Regions from separate parts of the Streptomyces sp. TLI_146 genome, predicted to be linked through region 2. Evidence: riboswitches for the same ligand, from Rfam matches in the RefSeq annotation. Region 2 holds a riboswitch; the other holds the start of a gene.
The links. Region 2 has a riboswitch for cobalamin ahead of BX283_RS26565 (ribonucleoside-diphosphate reductase subunit alpha). Riboswitches for the same ligand answer to the same signal wherever they lie in the genome.
Positions count from the first base shown of each region.

Region 1: linked by a shared signal. The riboswitch ahead of BX283_RS12610 (cobalamin biosynthesis protein) and the one ahead of BX283_RS26565 (ribonucleoside-diphosphate reductase subunit alpha) in region 2 are both predicted to bind cobalamin.

Region 1 covers NZ_PJMX01000001.1:2,746,090-2,753,390, forward strand. The annotation lists gene BX283_RS12595 (class II aldolase/adducin family protein) at 1-410, opposite strand, end outside; gene BX283_RS12600 (inorganic phosphate transporter) at 620-1,885, shown strand; gene BX283_RS12605 (hypothetical protein) at 1,922-2,146, shown strand; cobalamin riboswitch at 2,257-2,398, shown strand; gene BX283_RS12610 (cobalamin biosynthesis protein) at 2,506-3,435, shown strand; gene BX283_RS12615 (cobyric acid synthase) at 3,432-4,940, shown strand; gene cobN (cobaltochelatase subunit CobN) at 4,937-7,301, shown strand, end outside.
Region 2 covers NZ_PJMX01000001.1:5,906,712-5,914,012, forward strand. The annotation lists gene def (peptide deformylase) at 1-259, shown strand, start outside; gene BX283_RS26560 (ribonucleotide-diphosphate reductase subunit beta) at 372-1,385, opposite strand; gene BX283_RS26565 (ribonucleoside-diphosphate reductase subunit alpha) at 1,385-3,763, opposite strand; cobalamin riboswitch at 3,889-4,030, opposite strand; gene mctP (monocarboxylate uptake permease MctP) at 4,161-5,792, opposite strand; gene BX283_RS26575 (DUF3311 domain-containing protein) at 5,807-6,061, opposite strand; gene BX283_RS26580 (GntR family transcriptional regulator) at 6,205-6,969, opposite strand; gene BX283_RS26585 (extracellular solute-binding protein) at 7,253-7,301, shown strand, end outside.

The DNA of each region.
Region 1 (7,301 bases), 3.2 Mb from region 2:
TACAGCGCGTACGGCGCGACCTGGACCGGACCACCGAGCGTGGCGGTCATGTAGTGGACCGGCGGGAGCTCGGTGACCAGGGTGGAGACGGCCGTGGCGTGCACGGCGTGGGTGTGGACGACGGCCAGGGCGTCGGTGTTCCGGTATACGGCCAGGTGCATGGGCAGTTCGCTGGTGGGGCGCAGCGAGCCGGTCACCTGGTGGCCGGTGAGGTCGACGGCGACGGTGTCGTCGGGGCCGAGGCGGTCGTAGGGGACCCCGGTGGGGGTGACCAGGACCAGGTCCCCGACGCGTACGGAGACATTGCCCGAGGTGCCCACGACCAGGCCTTCCTCGGCGGTGCGGCGCGCGGTGGCGGTCAGCTCGGCCCAGGCCGCGGCGACCGCCGCTGAGTCGTTCGGCTCTCCCATGGGGGCGATCCTCGCAGGCTCCGCCCGGCGAGCGGCGGAGTGAGCAGAATCTCTTCTATAGGCGCTATGACCGGTTCACGGGGTTTGTCAGAGCCTGACCGCATCAAAAACCGGTCAGATACACCGTGACGCCCGACCCAGTTCACCTTCCGTTCATCCAAGTTACTTACGTTCGTCCAGCCACTGACGTCGAACGATTGCCTGGGTAAATGGAACACATCACGCTGCTGCTCGCCATTGTGGTCGTGACAGCTCTAGTGTTCGATTTCACGAACGGTTTCCATGACACCGCCAACGCGATGGCCACGACCATCTCGACCGGCGCCCTGAAACCCAAAGCCGCGGTCGCCATGTCCGCCGCGCTCAACCTGGTCGGCGCGTTCCTGTCGGTGGAGGTCGCCAAGACGATCTCCGGCGGGATCATCAACGAGAAGGGCATCAGAACAGAGGTCATCTTCGCGGCGCTCGTCGGCGCCATCCTCTGGAACCTGGTGACCTGGCTGCTCGGCCTGCCGTCCAGCTCGTCCCACGCCCTGTTCGGCGGTCTGATCGGCGCGGCCGTGATGTCGGCCGGCTGGTCCTCGGTGAACGGCTCGACCGTCGTCACCAAGGTGCTGCTCCCCGCCGTCGCCGCCCCGATCGTCGCGGGCGTCGCCTCGATGCTGGCCACGCGTCTGACGTACCGGATCAACCGGAATACGGACGAGAAGGCCACCGCCAAGGGCTACCGGGCCGGACAGATCGCCTCCGCCGGTCTCGTCTCGCTCGCCCACGGCACCAACGACGCGCAGAAGACGATGGGCATCATCACCCTCGCCCTGGTCACCGGCGGAGTGCTGCACCCGGGTGCCAACCCCCCGATGTGGGTCATCGTCTCGGCCGGCATGGCCATCGCCATGGGCACCTACCTCGGCGGCTGGCGCATCATCCGCACCATGGGCAAGGGCCTGACCGAGCTGGCGCCGCCGCAGGGCTTCGCCGCCCAGTCCGGTGCCGCGACCGTCATCCTGGCCTCCTCGCACCTCGGCTTCTCGCTCTCCACCACCCAGGTCTGCTCCGGCTCCGTCATGGGCGCCGGCCTCGGCCGCAAGGGCGGTGTGGTCCGCTGGTCCACCGCGACCCGCATGTTCATCGCCTGGGGCCTGACCCTGCCCGCCGCGGGTCTGGTCGGCGCCGGCGCCGAGTTCCTCACCGGCCAGGGCACCTGGGGCGTCGTCCTCGTGGCGATCCTCCTGGTCGCGGGCTCCGGCTTCATCTGGAAGCTGTCGCGCCGCCAGCCGGTCGACCACAACGACGTCACCGCCACGGCCACCCCGGCCGAGTCCCCGGCCGAGCCCGCGGGCGTCGTGACCACCGCGATCGCCGCCGTCACCCCGCCGCCCACCGTCGCCGCCGTGGCCGCCGATCTGACGGCCACCATCCCGGCGCCGGCCCCGGTGGCCCCCGCCGACCCGGCCCGCCCGGCTGCCGTCTGAACGGGCCGACCCGGCCCGCACCCCAAAGGAATCGTCATGCACATCGACTGGGCAGCTCTCGGCACCGTCTTCGGTGTCAGCCTCATCGTCACCGTCGGCCTGGTGGGCCTGTTCACCGTCGGGATCATCGGCCTCAGCAAGCAGCAGTCGGCCGCGGCCGGCAAGGGCAACGTCGCCGTCGCCCGCACCACCGCCTACCTCTGCTTCGCGCTCTGCGCGGCGGCCGTCGCGTACGGCATCAACCTGATCGTCGGCAAGTAGCGCGGCGAGCGGTACCGCACACCCCCAGAACCGCCCTCCGGCCCCGCCGGAGGGCGGTTCTCTGTGTGCCTGGGCACACTCTCCCGTCGCAGGTCAGCAGCGAGTTGACGGGCGTTCGCGGGCGTGGTGGACTGCCCGAGCCATTACGGCGGCAGAAGAGGAAGCCGGTGCGAATCCGGCGCGGTCCCGCCACTGTCATCGGGGAATCATCCCCGTGAGCCAGGAACTCTCACCGCCGGTCGACGTCGTACCAGGGCGCGGACACCCTGAGTGAGGACATACCGCCATGTGCGCCTGCCTGTTGCCGGCACCCCCCGGAAGTACCAGAGCCCTTCTCGGCGTTGCGGCGGGCTGATCCCATGCGTGCCGATCGCACTTTCGCGTACGGCGCCACCGCCGGTCTCCTCGGCGACCTCCTCCTCGGCGACCCCCGCCGAGGGCACCCGGTCGCCGCGTTCGGCCGTGCCGCGGCCGCTGTGGAGCGCGCGCTGTGGCGCGACCACCGGGGCTGGGGCGCGCTGCACACCGCCGTGTGCGCCGGAGGCGCCGCGGGCACCGCGCTGCTCGCCACGCGCGCGGTACGCAGGCGTCCCGCCGCGTCCGTCGCCCTGACCGCCGCCGCCACCTGGGCCGTCGTGGGCGGCACTTCGCTGGGCCGGGAGGCCCGGGCGATCGGCGCCGCCCTGGAGGCCGGGGACGTCGAGGCGGCCCGCGCGCGCCTGCCGCACCTGTGCGGACGCGACCCGCAGTCCCTGGACGCGCCGGGCATCGCGCGCGCGGTCGTCGAGTCCGTCGCCGAGAACACCTCGGACGCCGTGGTCGGCGCGCTGGTGTGGGGGGCGCTCGCGGGGGTGCCGGGCCTGGTCGCCTTCCGCGCGGTCAACACGCTGGACGCGATGGTCGGCCACCGCTCGCCGCGCCATCTGCGGTACGGGTGGGCCTCGGCGCGCCTGGACGACGTGGCGGGCTGGCCGGGCGCCCGGCTCACCGCCGCACTCGCGGTGGCGGCCGGAGGCGCTCCGCGTCGCGCCACGCGCGCGTGGCGCGACGACGCCCGCAAGCACCCGAGCCCCAACGCGGGCCCCGTGGAGGCGTCGTTCGCGGGCGCGCTCGGAGTACGGCTGGGCGGCACCCTCTCGTACGGCGGCCGCGTGGAGCACCGGCCCGTCCTGAACGGGGGCGGCCGGGCGGTGGAGGTCGCGGACATCGAGCGGGCGGTGCGGCTGTCGCGCCGGGTGGGCTGGCTGGCGCTTGGCGCGGCGATCGCGGTGAGGAAGGTACGGACATGAGCGGCGGACTGCTGGTCGCGGGCACCACGTCGGACGCCGGGAAGAGCGTCGTCACCGCCGGGATCTGCCGGTGGCTGGTGCGCCAGGGCGTGAAGGTCGCGCCGTTCAAGGGACAGAACATGTCCCTCAACTCGTTCGTCACGCGCGAGGGCGCCGAGATCGGGCGGGCGCAGGCGATGCAGGCGCAGGCGGCGCGCGTCGAGCCGTCCGCGCTGATGAACCCCGTGCTGCTCAAGCCGGGGAGCGACCGGTCGAGCCAGGTCGTACTCATGGGCAAGCCGGTGGGCGAACTGAGCGCCAGCGGCTACCACGGCGGGCGCCAGGAGGCGCTTCTCGGCACCGTCGTGGACTGCCTGGAGCGGCTGCGGGGCACATATGACGCCGTGATCTGCGAGGGGGCGGGCAGTCCGGCCGAGATCAATCTGCGGCGTACCGACATCGTCAACATGGGCATCGCGCGCGCCGCGAAGCTGCCGGTGGTGGTGGTCGGCGACATCGACCGGGGCGGGGTGTTCGCCTCGTTCTTCGGTACGACGGCGCTGCTGAGCCCCGAGGACCAGGCGCTGGTCGCCGGGTACATCGTCAACAAGTTCCGCGGCGACGTCTCGCTGCTCGAACCCGGCATCGACATGCTGCGCGGTCTCACCGGTCGTCATACGTACGGGATCCTGCCGTACGCGCACGGGCTCGGCATCGACGAGGAGGACGGCCTGCGGGTGTCGTTGCGCGGCGCCGTGCGCGAGTCCGTGGTGGCGCCGCCGGTCGGCGAGGACGTGCTGCGGGTCGCGGTCTGCGCCGTCCCGCTGATGTCCAACTTCACCGACGTGGACGCCCTCGCCGCCGAACCGGGCGTGATCGTACGGTTCGTGGACCGGCCCGAGGAGCTGGCCGACGCGGATCTGGTCGTGGTGCCGGGAACCCGGGGCACGGTCCGGGCGTTGGAATGGCTGAGGGAACGGGGGCTGGCGCGGGAGCTGGCGCGCAGGGCGGCCGAAGGGCGTCCGGTGCTGGGGATCTGCGGCGGGTTCCAGGTGCTCGGAGAGCACATCGAGGACGAGGTCGAGTCACGGGCGGGTTCCGTGACGGGGCTCGGACTGCTGCCCGTACGGGTGCGGTTCGCGCCCGCGAAGACACTTGCACGGCCGACCGGCGAGGCGCTGGGCGAGTCCGTGGAGGGATACGAGATCCACCACGGCGTCGCCGAAGTGCTGGGCGGGGAAGCCTTCTTGGACGGATGCCGGGTCGGTGCGGTCTGGGGGACGCACTGGCACGGGTCACTTGAGAGCGACGGATTCAGACGACGGTTCCTGGAGACGGTCGCGAGCGCCGCAGGACGGCGTTTCGTGCCCGCCCCGGACACGTCGTTCGGCGCGCTGCGCGAAGAGCAGCTGGACCGCCTCGGCGACCTCATCGAAGAACACGCGGACACGGACGCGCTCATGCGGCTCATCGAGCAGGGCGCGCCCGCAGGACTTCCCTTCATCGCACCTGGAGCACCCGCATGAGCACTGTGCTGTTGTTGTCGACCGCCGACACGGATCTGCTGGCGGCCCGGGCCTCCGGGGCGCCCTTCCGGATCGGCAACCCGACCCGTATCGACGTGGCCGAGGAGCTGCCCGCGCTGATCGAGGGCGCGTCCGTGGCCGTCGTGCGCCTGCTCGGCGGCAAGCGCGCCTGGGAGGACGGGCTCGCCGCGCTGAAGGCGTCCGGCATCCCGACGGTGCTGCTCGGCGGCGAGTCCGTGCCGGACGCGGAGCTGATGGCCGAGTCCTCGGTCCCGGCCGGTGTGGTCGCCGAGGCCCTGCGCTATCTGGTCGAGGGCGGCCCCGGCAACCTCGTGGAGCTGTCCCGGTTCCTCTCCGACACCGTGCTCCTGACCGGCGTGGGCTTCGCCGAGCCGGAGAAGATGCCCGAGTGGGGCGTGCACGGCACGCGCGCGTACGTGGAGGGCCGCCCCACGGTGGGCGTGCTCTTCTACCGCGCCCACGAGCTCTCCGGCAACACCTCCTTCGTCGACGTCCTCTGCGACCGCATCGAGGCCCAGGGCGCCAACGCCCTCCCGGTGTACGTGGGTTCGCTGCGCGGCGCCGAGCCCGCGCTCTACGAGACGCTGGGCCGGGCGGACGCGCTCATCGCGACGGTCCTGGCGGCGGGCGGCACCACCGCGTCACAGGCCAGCGCGGGCGGCGACGAGGAGGCGTGGGACATCGGCGCCCTGGCCGACCTCAACGTCCCCGTGCTCCAGGGGCTCTGCCTCACCTCGTCCAAGGCGGTGTGGGAGGCCTCGGACGCGGCCCTCTCCCCCATGGACGCGGCGATGCAGGTCGCCATCCCCGAGTTCGACGGCCGGCTGATCACCGTCCCGTTCTCCTTCAAGGAGCAGGGCCCGGACGACGTGCCGGTCTACGTCGCCGACCCCGAGCGGGCCTCCCGGGTCGCCGGGATCGCGGTGCGCCACGCCCGCCTCAAGCACAAGCCGAACGCGGAGAAGAAGCTGGCCCTGGTCTTCACGGCCTACCCGACCAAGCACTCCCGCGTCGGCAACGCGGTGGGCCTGGACACGCCCGCCTCGGCCGTGCGGGTCCTGGACGCCCTGCGCGACGCCGGTTACGTAGTGGAGGGCCACCCGGACAACGGCGACGAGCTGATCCACCGCCTGATCAACGCGGGCGGCCACGACGTGGAGTGGCTCACGGAGGAGCAGCTGGCCGCCGCACCCGCGCGCGTGCCGCTCGCCGACTACCGCGCCTGGTTCGAGAAGCTGGAGCCCGAGCTGCGCGACGGCATGCTGGAGCACTGGGGCGAGCCGCCGGGCCAGCTGTACGTGGACGGGGACGAGATCGTGCTCGCCTCCCTCCAGTTCGGCAACGTCGTCGTGATGATCCAGCCGCCGCGCGGCTTCGGCGAGAACCCCATCGCGATCTACCACGACCCGGACATGCCGCCGTCGCACCACTACATGGCGGCCTACCGCTGGCTGGAAAACAGCTTCGGCGCCGACGCCATCGTCCACATGGGCAAGCACGGCACCATGGAGTGGCTGCCCGGCAAGGGCCTGGGCCTGTCCTCCGGCTGCGGCCCGGACGCGGTCCTGGGCGATCTGCCGCTGGTCTACCCGTTCATCGTCAACGACCCGGGCGAGGGCACCCAGGCCAAGCGACGCGGCCACGCCACGGTCGTGGACCACCTGGTCCCGCCGATGGCCCGCGCCGACACCTACGGCGACCTGGCCAAACTGGAGCAACTCCTCGACGAGTACGCGCTGGTGAGCGACCTCGACCCGACGAAGGCCCCGGCCGTGCGGGCCCAGATCTGGACGCTGGTGAAGGCCGCCGAGCTCCACCACGACCTGCACGTCGACGAGCAGCCGGACGACGGCGACTTCGACGAGTTCGTCATGCACATCGACGGCTATCTGTGCGAGATCAAGGACGTCCAGATCCGCGACGGCCTGCACATCCTGGGCGGCGGCCCCGAGGCCGAGCCCCGGGTCAACCTGGTGCTCGCGGTGCTGCGCGCCTCCCAGGTGTGGGGCGGGCAGGCCAACGCGCTTCCGGGCCTGCGCGCCTCGCTGGCCGAGCACTTCGGCCTGGTGGAGAAGGAGCTCCTGGCCGAGCCGGGCACACCGGTGAAGGTGCCGGTGGAGCTCACGGACCTGGTCGAGGGTCCCGCCCGTACGGCGGCCGACGCGATCGACCTCCTGGAGCAGCTGTGCCGCCGCCTGGCGGAGGGCATGGAGGAGCGCGGCTGGGACGCCGCCGCCTGCGGCCCGCTGGTGACGCGGGTCCTGGGCGCCGAGCTCGCCCCGGCCGTGGCAGTCCTCGACTTCGCCTGCCGCGAAGTGGTGCCGCGCCTGGCCCGGACGA
Region 2 (7,301 bases):
CAACGAGGGCTGCCTGTCCGTCCCGACGGCCTACGCCGAGCTGGCCCGCCCCGACTACGCCGAGGTCAGCGGCCAGGACGCCGAGGGCAACCCGATCAAGGTCCGCGGCACCGGCTACTTCGCGCGCTGCCTCCAGCACGAGACGGACCACCTGTACGGGTACCTGTACATCGACCGGCTCTCCAAGCGGGACCGCAAGGACGCGCTGAAGCAGATGGCGGAGGGCACGCCGCGGTACGAGGTGGTCCCGAACGCCTAGTCGCGCGTACGCACGCGAGGGGCCCCGCACCTAAATGGTGCGGGGCCCTTTTGTGCGCTTTTGTCTGCGGACCGTGCGTGGCTGGTCGCGCAGTTCCCCGCGCCCCTAAAAGCTAGAACTCCTCGTCGAAGCCCACCGAGCCCTCGACCGCGACCTGGTACGCGGACGGGCGGCGCTCGAAGAAGTTCGTGAGCTCCTGGACGCCCTGCAGCTCCATGAAGGAGAACGGGTTCGACGAGCCGTACACCGGGGCGAAGCCGAGGCGCTGCAGGCGCTGGTCGGCGACGCACTGGAGGTACTCGCGCATCGACTCGGTGTTCATGCCCGGCAGGCCCTCGCCGCACAGGTCGCGGCCGAACTGGAGCTCGGCCTCCACCGCTTCCTTGATCATGTCGGTGACCTGCTGCTGGAGCAGGTCGTCGAAGAGCTCCGGCTCCTCCTTGCGGACGGTGTCCACGACCTCGAAGGCGAAGTTCATGTGCATCGTCTCGTCGCGGAACACCCAGTTGGTGCCGGTCGCGAGACCGTGCAGCAGGCCGCGGCTGCGGAACCAGTACACGTACGCGAAGGCGCCGTAGAAGAACAGGCCCTCGATGCAGGCCGCGAAGCAGATCAGGTTGAGCAGGAAGCGGCGGCGGTCGGCCTGCGTCTCCAGGCGCTCAAGCTTCTCGACCTCGTTGATCCACTTGAAGCAGAACTGCGCCTTCTCGCGGATCGAGGGGATGTTCTCCACCGCGTCGAAGGCCGCCGCGCGGTCGTCCGGGTCGGGCAGATAGGTGTCGAGCAGCGTCAGATAGAACTGGACGTGCACGGCCTCCTCGAAGAGCTGACGGCTCAGGTAGAGCCGCGCCTCGGGGGAGTTGATGTGCTTGTACAGCGTCAGCACCAGGTTGTTCGCCACGATCGAGTCGCCGGTCGCGAAGAACGCGACCAGACGGCCGATCATGTGCTGCTCGCCCGGCGACAGCTTGGCGAGGTCGGCGACGTCGGAGTGGAGGTCGACCTCCTCCACCGTCCAGGTGTTCTTGATGGCGTCGCGGTAGCGCTCGTAGAAGTCCGGGTAGCGCATCGGACGCAGGGTCAGTTCGAAGCCCGGGTCGAGCAGGTTCTTGTCGGTGGAGCTCATTACTGGCAGGCCTCGCAGGACTCGGGGTTCTCAAGGGAGCAGGCGATCGCGTCGGCGTCGGGGGCCGCCTGCTGGACGGGGATCGGGGCGGTGGCCTGGGCGGCGCGGGCGATCCGGGTCGCCGGGCGCGAACGCAGGTAGTACGTCGTCTTCAGACCCTGCTTCCAGGCGTACGCGTACATCGACGACAGCTTGCCGATGGTGGGCGTCTCCAGGAACAGGTTCAGCGACTGCGACTGGTCAAGGAAGGGGGTGCGGGCCGCCGCCATGTCGATCAGGCCGCGCTGCGGGATCTCCCACGCCGTGCGGTAGAGCGCCCGCACGTCGGCGGGGATCCAGCTGAAGTCCTGGACCGAGCCGCTGGCCTCGCGCAGCGCCTCGCGGGACTGCGCGTCCCACACGCCGAGCTTCTTCAGGTCCTCCACCAGGTAGCCGTTGACCTGGAGGAACTCACCCGACAGCGTCTCGCGCTTGAACAGGTTGGAGACCTGCGGCTCGATGCACTCGTAGACACCGGCGATGGAGGCGATGGTCGCGGTCGGGGCGATCGCGAGCAGCAGCGAGTTGCGCATGCCCACCGAGGCGATCCGCTCGCGCAGCGCCGCCCAGCGCTCCGGCCAGTTCAGCTCGACGTCGTAGTGGTCGGGGTGCAGCACACCGCGCGCGGCACGGGTCTTGTCCCACGCGGGCAGCGGGCCCGAGCGCTCGGCGAGGTCGCAGGACGCCTCGTACGCCGTGAGCATGATGCGCTCGGCCAGCTTGGTCGACAGGGCCTTCGCCTCGGGGGAGTCGAAGGGCAGGCGCAGCTTGAAGAAGACGTCCTGGAGGCCCATCGCGCCCAGGCCCACCGGACGCCACTTGGCGTTGGAGCGGCCGGCCTGCTCGGTCGGGTAGAAGTTGATGTCGACGACCCGGTCCAGGAACGTCACGGCGGTGCGGACGGTCGAGTCCAGGCGCTCCCAGTCGATCTCGCCCGAGGCGAGGACGAAGGCGCCGAGGTTGACCGAGCCGAGGTTGCAGACGGCCGTCTCGCCGTCGTCCGTGACCTCCAGGATCTCCGTGCAGAGATTCGAGGAGTGGACGGTGTGGCCGGGCTCCGCCGTCTGGTTGGCGGTGCGGTTGGAGGCGTCCTTGAAGGTCATCCAGCCGTTGCCGGTCTGCGCCAGGGTGCGCATCATCCGGCCGTACAGGTCCCGCGCCGGGATCGTCTTCTGGGCCAGACCGGCCGCCTCGGCCTTGCGGTAGGCGGCGTCGAACTCGTCGCCCCACAGGTCGACCAGCTCGGGCACGTCGGCGGGGGAGAACAGCGACCAGCTGCCGTCCGCGTCCACGCGGCGCATGAACTCGTCCGGGATCCAGTGCGCCAGGTTCAGGTTGTGCGTACGCCGGGCGTCCTCACCGGTGTTGTCGCGCAGCTCCAGGAACTCCTCGATGTCGGAGTGCCAGGTCTCCAGGTAGACCGCCGCCGCGCCCTTGCGCCGCCCGCCCTGGTTGACGGCCGCGACCGAGGCGTCCAGCGTCTTCAGGAACGGGACGATGCCGTTGGAGTGGCCGTTGGTGCCCCGGATGAGCGAGCCGCGCGAGCGGATGCGGGAGTACGAGAGGCCGATGCCGCCCGCGTGCTTGGACAGGCGCGCCACCTGGTGGTAGCGGTCGTAGATCGAGTCCAGCTCGTCCTGCGGGGAGTCCAGCAGGTAGCAGCTGGACATCTGCGGATGGCGGGTGCCGGAGTTGAAGAGCGTGGGGGAGGACGGCAGGTAGTCCAGCCGGCTCATCAGGCCGTACAGCGAGGCGACCTCGTCGAGCGCGCGCACCGAGTCGTCCTCGGCCAGGCCCGCCGCGACCCGGAGCATGAAGTGCTGCGGGGTCTCGATGACCTGGCGGGTGATCGGGTGCCGCAGCAGGTAGCGCGAGTAGAGCGTGCGCAGGCCGAAGTAGCCGAAGCGGTCGTCGGCGCCGGCCGCGAGGGAGTCCGCCACCAGCGCGTCGAGGCGGGCCGCGTGCAGCCGTACGAAGTCGGCGGTGCGGTCCGCGATCAGGCCCTCGCGGTGGCCGACCTCGACCGACTCGGAGAACGAGACCGAGCCCTGGGTCGCGGCCTCCTCGGCGATCGTGAGCGTCAGCAGCCGGGCGGCGAGGCGGGAGTACGCCGGGTCCTCGGAGATCAGACCGGCGGCGGCCTCGGTGGCGAGCCCCCGCAGCTCCGCCTCGTCCGAGCGCGCGTTGCGGCCGCGCAGCGCGGCGGCGGCGACACGGCCGGGGTCGGTGTCCGGCAGATCGGCGGTGAGGTCGGTCAGGGTCCGCAGCAGCGCGGTCCCGGGGGCATCGGCCGGCTCTTCGGCGATCGCTGAGGCGGGATCCGCAGGGGCGATGGTCACGTGGGGGCACTCCTCGCTCGGCACGGGGCCTTGGGGAGGTGCGGGCACACGGACACACCCCCTCGGGGGTACGCCGCGTCCACTGCCCATTCCGCGAGGCCCGGACGTCTGGCACCCGGACCGGACGGCCAGGGCGCGCTGTCGGCAGGTCCTCGGACTGACCAAGTACGCAAATGCGTACGAGTACACCGTTGCGGGACAGTTCCGGATTTGCACCGGATTCCCCTGCGGCGACAGCGAGCACGAGCATACATCTTGTGCCGGGCTGTCGTGTTGCCCCCACATGTTGTGTCGCGGTGAAACCGTGGAGTGGCAGAGCGTCAACTCGTCCTCCATGAAAGCGACAACGGGCCGCCGGGATTCCCGGCGGCCCGTGTGCATACGGTGAAGGGTCGGCTCAGTGCGTCGAGCCCGCCGTCGCCGGGGGCAGTTCCGTCTGTACGCCCGGGTCGCCCGCGTCCGCCGTGTAGTCCTCCGGGGACGTCTCGTCGACGCCGTCGGGGGCCTTCAGGGCCCGCAGGACGACCGTGAGGACGACGGTGACCGCGACGTTCAGGAGGAACGCGGTGAGGCCGATGTAGCCGATCTCACCGATGCCGGGGATCTCCTTGGAGCTGCCGCCGAAGTGCTTCTGGGTGGGCGAGGCGACCCCGTACGCGGCGAGCGTGCCGTACGCCATGCCCACCGCCCAGCCCGCCAGCAGCGCCCAGCGGTGGAACCAGCGGGTGAAGAGACCGCCCACCAGGGACGGGAAGGTCTGCAGGATCCAGATGCCGCCGAGCAGCTGGAAGTTGATCGCGACCGTCTTGTCCATCGTCAGGACGAAGACCAGCGCGCCCACCTTCACCAGCAGCGAGACCAGCTTGGAGACCTTGGTCTCCTGCTCCGGCGTGGCGTCCGGCTTGAGGAAGTCCTTGTAGATGTTGCGGGTGAAAAGGTTCGCGGCCGCGATCGACATGATCGCCGCCGGGACGAGCGCGCCGATGCCGATGGCGGCGAACGCCACGCCCGCGAACCAGTCCGGGAACATGTCCTCGAACAGCTGCGGGATCGCCAGCTGGCCGTTCTTGACCTTGACCCCGGCCGCGATCGCCATGAAGCCGAGCAGCGCGAGCAGGCCCAGCATCAGCGAGTACAGCGGCAGGATCGTGGTGTTGCGGCGGATGACGTTGCGGCTGCGGGAGGAGAGGGTCGCCGTGATCGAGTGCGGGTACATGAAGAGCGCCAGCGCCGAGCCGAGGGCGAGCGTCGCGTACGTCCACTGCCCCGCCTCGGGGGGCACGAGCGCGCCCGTGGGCTTCCCGGCCGCGTTGGGCGTCTCGAACTTGTGCCGGGCCGCCGCGAAGATGTCGTCGAAGCCGCCGAGCTTGATCGGGATGTAGATGATCGCCACCAGGATGACGATGTAGATCAGCGTGTCCTTCACGAACGCGATCAGTGCGGGGGCGCGCAGACCCGAGGAGTAGGTGTACGCGGCGAGCACCGCGAACGCGATCAGCAGCGGCAGGTCCTTGACGAACCAGTTGCTGGACCCGCCGATGCCCATCACGTCCAGCACCGCCTGGATGCCGACCAGCTGGAGCGCGATGTACGGCATCGTGGCGAGGATGCCGGTGACCGCGACCGCGAGCGAGAGGCCCTTGGAGCCGAACCGGCCGCGCACGAAGTCGGACGTCGTCACATAGCCGTGCTTGTGCGAGACCGACCAGAGCCGGGGGAGGAACGTGAAGATCAGCGGGTAGACCAGGATCGTGTACGGCACCGCGAAGAAACCGGCCGCGCCCGCCGCGTACACCGCCGCCGGAACCGCGACGAACGTGTACGCGGTGTAGAGGTCGCCGCCGAGCAGGAACCAGGTGACCCAGGTGCCGAACGAGCGCCCGCCCAGGCCCCATTCGTCCAGGCTCTGCTCGTTCTCGGCGCGGCGCCAGCGGGCGGCCAGGAAGCCGATGACCGTGACGGCCAGGAAGAAGAAGATGAAGACGCCGAGCGCGACGCCGTTCACCCCGTCGGCGGCTGCGAGAGTCACTCGCGACGAGGAGGTCACTTGCCCTCACCCGCCTTGCGGCCCTGCTGGTCGTGCTGCCACAGCTTGTACGCGAGCATGGTGAGCGCGGTCGAGATGACCACCCAGAGCATCTGGTACCAGTAGAAGAACGGGATCCCGGCGAGGGCCGGGTCGGTCTTCGCGTACGAACCGACCCAGAGCATCGCCACGAAGGGCGCGATCAGGCAGAGGGCGATGACCACGCGCGCGGGCGTGATCACCGGTCTCCGCTCTTGCGTTGATTCCGGCATACGTTGGCTCCGTCCCCTCACTTCACCTGTGTAATGCGCAGGAAATCTAGGGGACGGATAACCGTCGCGAAACCCCCGTCCGGATAGCGGACGTGGCGAAAGAGTGCGGGGTCGGTGCAGGCCGGAGGCTATTTCCGGCTATGTCAGTCTGTCGGCCGCTTCAGCCGCGCGACGAACTTGTAGCGGTCGCCCCGGTACACCGAGCGCACCCACTCCACCGGTTCGCCGTTCCCGTCCAGTGAGTGGCGGGAGAGCATCAGCATTGGCAGGCCCACGTCCGTGCCGAGCAGGCCGGCCTCGCGCGGGGTGGCGAGCGACGTCTCGATCGTCTCCTCGGCCTCGGCGAGCCGCACCCCGTACACCTCCGCGAGGGCGGTGTAGAGGGAGGTGTACTTGACCAGCGAGCGGCGCAGCGCGGGGAAGCGCTTGGCCGACAGATGGGTCGTCTCGATCGCCATCGGCTCGCCGCTGGCCAGCCGCAGCCGCTCGATGCGCAGCACCCTGCCGCCCGCCGCGATGTCGAGCAGCCCCGCCAGCGTGTCGTCGGCGGTGACGTAGCCGATGTCCAGGAGCTGGGAGGTCGGCTCCAGGCCCTGGGCGCGCATGTCCTCGGTGTACGAGGTGAGTTGCAGCGCCTGGGAGACCTTGGGCTTGGCGACGAACGTGCCCTTGCCCTGGATGCGCTCCAGGCGCCCCTCGACCACCAGCTCCTGGAGGGCCTGGCGCACGGTGGTGCGGGAGGTGTCGAACTCGGCGGCCAGGGTGCGCTCGGGCGGCACCGGGGTGCCCGGCGGAAGGGTCTCCGTCATGTCGAGGAGATGCTTCTTGAGGCGGTAGTACTTGGGCACGCGAGCGGTACGGGCGCCGGGGCCCGCCTCTGTCTCCGTACCGCTCCCGTCGGTGGCCATGGCCCGCCTTCCCGAGTGCTGCGCTGCTGCCGTCACCGGCTCCTCCGTCTGTCGCGGCTCACATGGTGGCACGGACCGGTCACGGGTCGTCGCCCTCCCTCAGGTGTCGGTCCGATAACGGACGCGACAGCCCTTCTTATACACCCTTGACACCCCTAAAGGTCTAGGCCAAGCTCCGGGTACTGGTCTAAACCATTAAAGACCAGGTCCCAGCCCCACAGGCAGTACACGGCGTATGTCTTCGCGGTGGGCGGGGGGTTGCAGCATCCCTGAGGAGGGTGGCGTGAAGCGCAAGCTCATCGCGGCGATCGGCGTCGCGGGCATGTTGGTCA